One region of the Propionispora hippei DSM 15287 genome, then DNA from elsewhere that is predicted to be linked to it. Evidence: riboswitches for the same ligand, from Rfam matches in the RefSeq annotation. Region 1 holds a riboswitch; the other holds the start of a gene.
The links. A riboswitch is a leader RNA that binds a small molecule or an ion and turns the genes downstream of it on or off. The one in region 1 is predicted to bind S-adenosylmethionine.

Region 1 (3,660 bases):
TTTCACGCTGCCCAAGGGATTAAAATATTCCAACTTGGCAATAACAGCTGCCTCATACCCTCTGGCCTTACGGTAGTTGTCAAATTCCAACAGCGGAGTGTTACCGATTAATTCGGTTAAATTCTTTACAATACGTGACATAGTAAATACCCCCGTTTATATTTTAAATTTACATGATAATGTATCAAACCCAAGTTATAGTTATGCACGGACAAATACGGCCCATACCAAATTTTTAGTTTGATCCGGCGTATAAGCCGCTGTCGGTATGGTCAGGAAACGCCACATAAACAAAAAAGGCCAAAGAAGCTGCAGCAAGCATCTCCTTTGGCCTTCAGTTTTTCTGATCAGCCTACCATTCAAACCAACTTGTTACTTACATGATAGTACCAATGACAGGCGATGTCAAGATTTTTTTGCCATTAGGTAACCGCTGATTAATTCACACTGCGCATCCTGACGGATCTTTTTCCGCCCGGCTGCGTCGGCAAAATCTTGCAGTAGGGACTGCTATTCCTGCGGTTTTACTTCCTTGCCAGTCGAAAAAATCTCCGCAAATTTAATTTGCACTTTCAAAGTTGATGGAGCACTAGTTTTCTCCATTTCTTCCGGCCGTTACCCTTTATTATGCAACGCCTGCCGCAAATCCTCAATTAGATCTTCCACATCCTCAATCCCTACGGAAAACCGCAAAAGGCAGTCCGAAACCCCCAGCCGGTCCCGAACCTCGGGCGGCACATCAGCGTGTGTCTGAACAGCCGGGAAGGTAATCAAAGATTCCACGCCGCCCAGACTTTCGGCGAACTGAATCAGCCTGACCCGGGACAGCACCTGTGGAACCAGCGAAGGACAGGCCACATCAAAAGAAAGCATGCCACCATAACCGGAGGCCTGGGCATCCTGAATAGCTTTACCCGGATGATCTTCCAGGCCGGGATAATAGACTTGTTTGACTTGCGGCTGAGTTTGCAGCCATTTGGCAATGGTAAGCGCATTGGCACTGTGTTTTTCCATACGTAAAGCCAGCGTTTTAATGCCCCGCAGCAGCAGCCAGCTATCCTGCGGTCCCAGAATGCTGCCGGTTGAGTTCTGGATGAACCGTATCCGTTCCCCCAGCTCCGCAGTGCGGGCAACGACGGCACCACAAACGGTATCATTATGGCCTGACAAATATTTTGTCCCACTGTGGATGACAATGTCCGCCCCCAGAAGTAAGGGCTGTTGGAAATAGGGGGATAAGAAAGTATTATCCACAATCGTATGAATATCACGCTGCGCCGCCATACAGGCAATCGCTTTGATATCGGCAATTTTCATCAGCGGATTGGTCGGCGTTTCAATTAAAATGGCCGCCGTATTTTTTTGAATTGACTCCTGGACTTCTGTCAGATTGCTGCTGTCAATAAAGCTCACCGTAAAACCCAGATTGGCGAAAATCTGGTCCAACACGCGATAGGTACCGCCATAACAATCTTCGGTAACGATAAAATGACTGCCCGGCTTATATAACAACAATACCGCCGTCACAGCGGCCATGCCTGATGCAAAGACATAGCCGGCAGCACCGCCTTCCAGGTCGGTAATAGCCTTCTCAACCGCTTCCCTGGTTGGATTCTGGGAACGGGAATAATCATAGCCGGTGCTTTCTCCTAACGCCGGATGGCGAAAGGTGGCATTTTGATAAATTGGTGTGCTGATCGCACCGGTGCGCGGGTCGGCCCCCACGCCGCAATGAACTATTTTTGTACTCAGTTTCATAATATCCCCCATTTAAACTAAAATCGTAAATTATTTTTATTATCCCTTCCGGCATAATAAAAACCCCTCTCCGCAGAAAGGGGTTTTACTGTTATAAAATACCCTTCCCTCATCTTCCAGGAAATCATTCCTGCTGGAGTTAGCACCACTGCATTGCTGCCGGTTGCCGGGTGTCATCGGGCCAGTCCCTCGACCACTCTAAATAAGAGAATTTAACGTTATGTAGATGTATATTGTTTTTCATTCTACCGCAGAAGCAAATCACTGTCAAGAGGTTATGCCTCCATTTCCCGCCCAGGTACCAGCACCACTTTTATAGCTTGTCCCTGTTTGATCACCGCATAGGCCTTATCCCATTCAGCGAGCGTAAATTGATGGGAAACCAGTTCCTGCGTTTTTACAGCGCCTTCACTGATTAGTTGAAGGGATGGTTCCCAGTCAAACGGATTCTGGCTGCGGCTGCCAATAATCCGCAGTTCCTTTTGAATGATCTTGTCAAAGTCGGCCGGCAGCTCGGCTGTGGGAAAAACTCCGGCCTGCACGTAAGTTCCCTGCTTGCGCAGAAGCTCCAGTCCCATAGCCACCGAAGGCGGCGCCCCGGTACACTCAAACACGATATCTGCCCCATAACCCGCCGTCGCATCGACCACAAGCTGCCGCAGATCCTGCCGCTCAATATCCACGGCCTGGTTTATCCCTACCTCCCGCGCTTTTTCCAGTCTGACCCTATCTTGCGACAAACCGGCGATAATCACCTGAGCACCAAGGCGGCGGGCCATTTGCGCCGTCAGCAGACCGATCGGCCCCGGTCCCAGTACCACTGCCACATCCCCCGGCTGCACGCCGGCTTTAGTGGCAATATGATGAGCGCAAGCCACTGCTTCGGTCATCGACGCGGCTAAAAAGCTAACGTTTTCCGGCAGCTTATGAACGCTTGCCGCCCGGATCACCAGATATTCGGCAAACGCACCGTCTACCTGGGTACCAATCCCCTGGCGCCGGCTGCACAGGTTATACTGTTTTGTTTGGCAATACCGGCATTCACCACAGGCGACTGCTGTTGTTTCCGCCGTCACCCGGTCACCCACCTGAAAGCCGGCAACTCCTGCGCCGAGAGCGGTGATTTCCCCGGAAAATTCGTGTCCCAGCGCTACCGGTACGGCTACTTTGTATTTCCCTTCATAAGTATGTAAATCAGTGCCGCAGATGGCGGCATAGGCCACTTTGATTTTCACCTGCCCCGGACCGGGCTCCGGTTCCTGTTTATCCACTACCTGTAAATGGCCATAGCCGGTTTCCCGTTTTACCAATGCTCTCACCCATACCACTCCCTTAATCCGCTATGAATGTAAAAATAAAAAAAGGCCAGGACAATCCCACTAGGATTATCGCAGCCTTCAGTAGCTCTGATCAGCCAATACACTCTTTTTACTTATCATTATAAAGTCAGGAGTGATTTTGTCAAGAAAATACTCCCGGGCTTACAAAGGCTATCGCGGTGGCAACCGTAAAATAACGATGCAAAAAAAGCTAACAGCAGTCCTTACATAAGGCATGGCTGTTAGCCTTCATTCTCTGTTCAGCCTGCTTTGTCTATGTAGACCAGATCCTGCAGGAAAATCCGTTTTAGCGGTAGCTTTCGTAAAACACAATATCTTCTAATGGCTTGCGCTGCGTCGCGTGTCGGTCCGGTGAAGCCGCATCGCCGTCGGCGTAGCCAATGGCCAGAATATTGATCGGCTCCACATCTTTCGGCAGCTTAAATTCGTCGTGGATTACCACCGGGTCAAAATGGCATACCCATAAGGTCCCCAGCCCCAGTTCCGTTGCCTCCAGCATAAGCTGGGTGGTAACTATGGAGGCATCAATATCCAGCGTGTTTTTCCCATCGTACTTTCTAAC
Region 2 (3,660 bases), on a different contig from region 1:
TTGGCCGGTTAAAGCAATTTCCGGCACCAGGACAATAGCCTGGCGGTCTTGCTGCCGCACCGCGGCAACAGCTTCAATATATATTTGGGTTTTACCGCTTCCGGTGATTCCATGTAATAAGAAAGAACGGTACTGCTGCTCATCAATAGTAGGTATGATCCGGTCAATGGTTTGCTGCTGCTCCGGCGTCAGACGGACAGTCTGCTCCCGCAACCCCATACCGGAATAGCTGTTGCGCAGCACCTGCTGCTTCACATTCTCCGCCACTCCGGCTTTTACCAGACGGTTAACCGTGTCACGGGTAATCTGCCACGTGCTCAGGTCACTATATTTCACTTCTTCTTTTTGCAACAATAAAGCCACCAGACGTTTTTGCGCCGGCTTACCTACTAACGTTTCCAGGTAAATTTCGGCCTCCGCCGGGAGAATTGCCAACCGTACACTGGTTGTAAACTGGGGCACCGATCTCTTCTTTGCCGTCGTAGTACAAACAATCAATTTATTAGCTAATAAATCGTTCAGGGCGGCCTCCGTATAATCACCGAAGACTTTTTTCAACTTTGACAGAACCACCGGTTCATGTTTTTTCAGATAGTCATAGACCGCTTGCGGCTGAGGCGGTAAGCGGGACAGTATTTGTTCCATAGCCGCTTGCTCCAGGCCGGAAATTATACCGAACTGCTTTTCACTTTTTATGCCGGTTTTTCCCGGAATGAAAAGACGCATAGCCTCGGCTAGGGTACAAAGATAATACTCGCTTATCCACTTGGCTGTTTGCAACATGCTGTCACTAAACCAAGCTTGGCTATCCAATACATCCATAATCGGTTTTACTTCATACTCAAACGAGGTTTCCTCCGACAGAGCGGACAGAGCGACAATAAAGCCTTCATAGGTTCTGTTTCCGAAAGGCACTACCACCCGCCAGCCGATATCAAGAAAATGCAGTGTTTCCGGAATCGCATAGGAAAAAACTTTATCTATATTGCGGGCAGGTAAATTAACACACACTTGAGCTATGCGATTCATCAGTATCCCTCTCATACAAAGAGAGGACTTTACCAAGTCCTCTCCGAGATTTTAAAGCAGGCATATTTTCTATCGTGATGACAGTCTGATTCTTACAGATACCTACTGATTTATCTGAGCAGCCTGGCGTAATACCGCTGCCTTATCCGTCCGTTCCCAGGGCAAATCGACATCGGTACGGCCAAAATGACCGTAGGCCGCCGTTTGGCGATAAATTGGCCGGCGCAAATCCAGGGTATTAATAATTCCCGCCGGACGAAGGTCAAAGTGTTTTTCAATCAGTTTGACAATAACAGGCTCCTCGATCTTGGCCGTGCCAAAGGTCTCCACCATAATAGAGACCGGATGGGCAATACCGATGGCATAAGCCAATTGAATTTCGCACTTATCGGCCAGACCGGCTGCCACCACATTTTTAGCCACATAGCGGGCTGCATATGCCGCGGAGCGGTCTACCTTCGTAGGATCCTTGCCGGAAAAAGCACCGCCGCCGTGACGGGCCATCCCGCCGTAGGTATCAACGATGATCTTCCGTCCAGTTAAACCGGCATCACCCTGCGGTCCGCCTACCACAAAACGGCCGGTCGGATTGATATAATATTTTGTTTCCCCATCCAGCAAATGACCGGGAACGATTGGTTTAATAACCTTTTCCAAAACATCCCGTTCAATCGTGGCACCATCCACTTCCGGGCCATGTTGCGTAGAAATAACAATGGTATCCACCCGTACCGGCTTACCATCTTCATATTCCACAGTAACCTGGGTTTTCCCGTCAGGACGCAAATAATCCACTTCCCCGCTTTTACGGATGTCAGTTAAGCGTTTTGCCAGTTTATGGGCCAGGGAAATCGGGAGAGGCATATATTCTTCCGTTTCATTGGTTGCATAACCAAACATCATGCCCTGATCACCGGCACCAATGGCATCAATCAGGTCCATTTCACCCTTTTTTGCCTCCAGCGCCTTATCTACACCCAAAGCAATATCCGGCGACTGTTCATCGATGGATATGGATACACCGCAAGTATCCCCGTCAAACCCAAATTTGGCACGGGTATAACCAATATCCTTAATTGCTTCACGGACAATCTTAGGAATCTCCACATAACATTTGGTTGTAATTTCACCGGCCACATGGACCTGACCGGTAGTAACAAGCGTTTCGCAGGCGACTCTCGCCATCGGGTCCTGAGCAATAATCGCATCCAGAATACTGTCGGAAATCTGATCGGCGATCTTATCCGGATGTCCTTCCGTTACCGACTCTGACGTAAACAATACATGCTTTCCCATACTAATACCTCCTTATAACAAGCCAATAAAAAAACTCTCCAAAACGGGAGAGTAGCTATGTCACTCCCATCTTGTGTAAAACACAGGATTTGGCACCTTTTTAGCCTAGCTAACGGTTGCCGCAGTTTCATCGGGCCAGTCCCTCAACCTGCTCTTGATGAGTAAATCATATGTATTTTCAACAAAATAATTTTAAAATAGAAAAATAGAAAAAGCAACTATTTTTTTGCTATTTGCTGAATTTTATCGAAAATGACATCGGCCAACTCCCGTTTCGTCATTTGAGTGATTTCCTCAATCCGTCCGTCCCGGTACAAAAGCTTCACAATATTCGTGTCTGCATTAAAGCCTGCACCGGCCTGGGTAACATCGTTGGCAACAATCATATCCAGGTTCTTTCTCATAAGTTTGTCGCCGGCATGCTCTAGCAGCGACTCCGTCTCAGCAGCAAAACCGACCAAAATCTGTTGATTTTTATGTTGTCCCAGTTCCAATAAAATATCAGGATTTTTTTCCAGGACTAAAGTAAGCGTATCGCCGGCCTTTTTTATCTTTTGCAGCGCCACCTGCTGAGGTTTATAATCAGCTACGGCCGCCGCCTTAATAACAATATCCGCCCCTTGGTACTCGGCCAAAACAGCCTGACGCATTTCTGCCGCCGTTTCCACAGGCACATAGGCTACACCCTCAGGCGGCCTCAATTTAGTGGGACCGGAAATCAATGTCACTTGCGCGCCCCGTGCTTTTGCCGCTTCGGCCAGAGCATATCCCATTTTACCGCTGGAACGGTTGCCGATATAGCGTACAGGATCCAAGGGTTCTCTGGTTCCGCCTGCCGTAACGATAACCTTTCTCCCGGCCAAATCATTTTTTTCAACCCGATTTGCCGGGTTGGCAAGCTGCTTTTTCATAAAAGCAACAATATAATCGACAATACAGGCCGGCTCAGGCAGCCTGCCCTGGCCTTCCACGCCGCAGGCCAGCATGCCGCTGGCCGGTTCGATAAAGAAATAGCCCAAAGCCGTAAGCTTGGCTATATTTTGCTGAACCAAAGGATTGTTGTACATATTGGTGTTCATAGCAGGTGCCATGATCACCGGCGCTTTCGTAGCCATAATGGTGGTAGAAAGCATATCGTCGGCAATTCCATTGGCTACCTTGCCGATGATGTTCGCCGTGGCTGGCGCCACTACAAATAAATCAGCCGTGCTGGCTAACGCAATATGTTCTACATTCCAGTGCTTGACTTCACTCCATAGATCAACAGCCACAGGATTACCGCTCAATTCCCGGAAGGTTAAGGGAGTCACAAACTCAGTGGCCGCTTTTGTCATG

Region 2: another riboswitch for S-adenosylmethionine. It lies ahead of metK (methionine adenosyltransferase); the one in region 1 lies ahead of F3H20_RS05670 (trans-sulfuration enzyme family protein).

Annotation. Positions count from the first base shown of each region.
Region 1 is NZ_FQZD01000008.1:27,767-31,426, reverse strand. It holds gene cysK (cysteine synthase A) at 1-141, opposite strand, end outside; gene F3H20_RS05670 (trans-sulfuration enzyme family protein) at 616-1,758, opposite strand; SAM riboswitch class I at 1,865-1,967, opposite strand; gene F3H20_RS05665 (zinc-binding dehydrogenase) at 2,034-3,077, opposite strand; gene F3H20_RS05660 (nitroreductase family protein) at 3,385-3,660, opposite strand, start outside.
Region 2 is NZ_FQZD01000004.1:255,600-259,259, reverse strand. It holds gene priA (primosomal protein N') at 1-1,029, opposite strand, end outside; gene metK (methionine adenosyltransferase) at 1,132-2,325, opposite strand; SAM riboswitch class I at 2,389-2,489, opposite strand; gene coaBC (bifunctional phosphopantothenoylcysteine decarboxylase/phosphopantothenate--cysteine ligase CoaBC) at 2,544-3,660, opposite strand, start outside.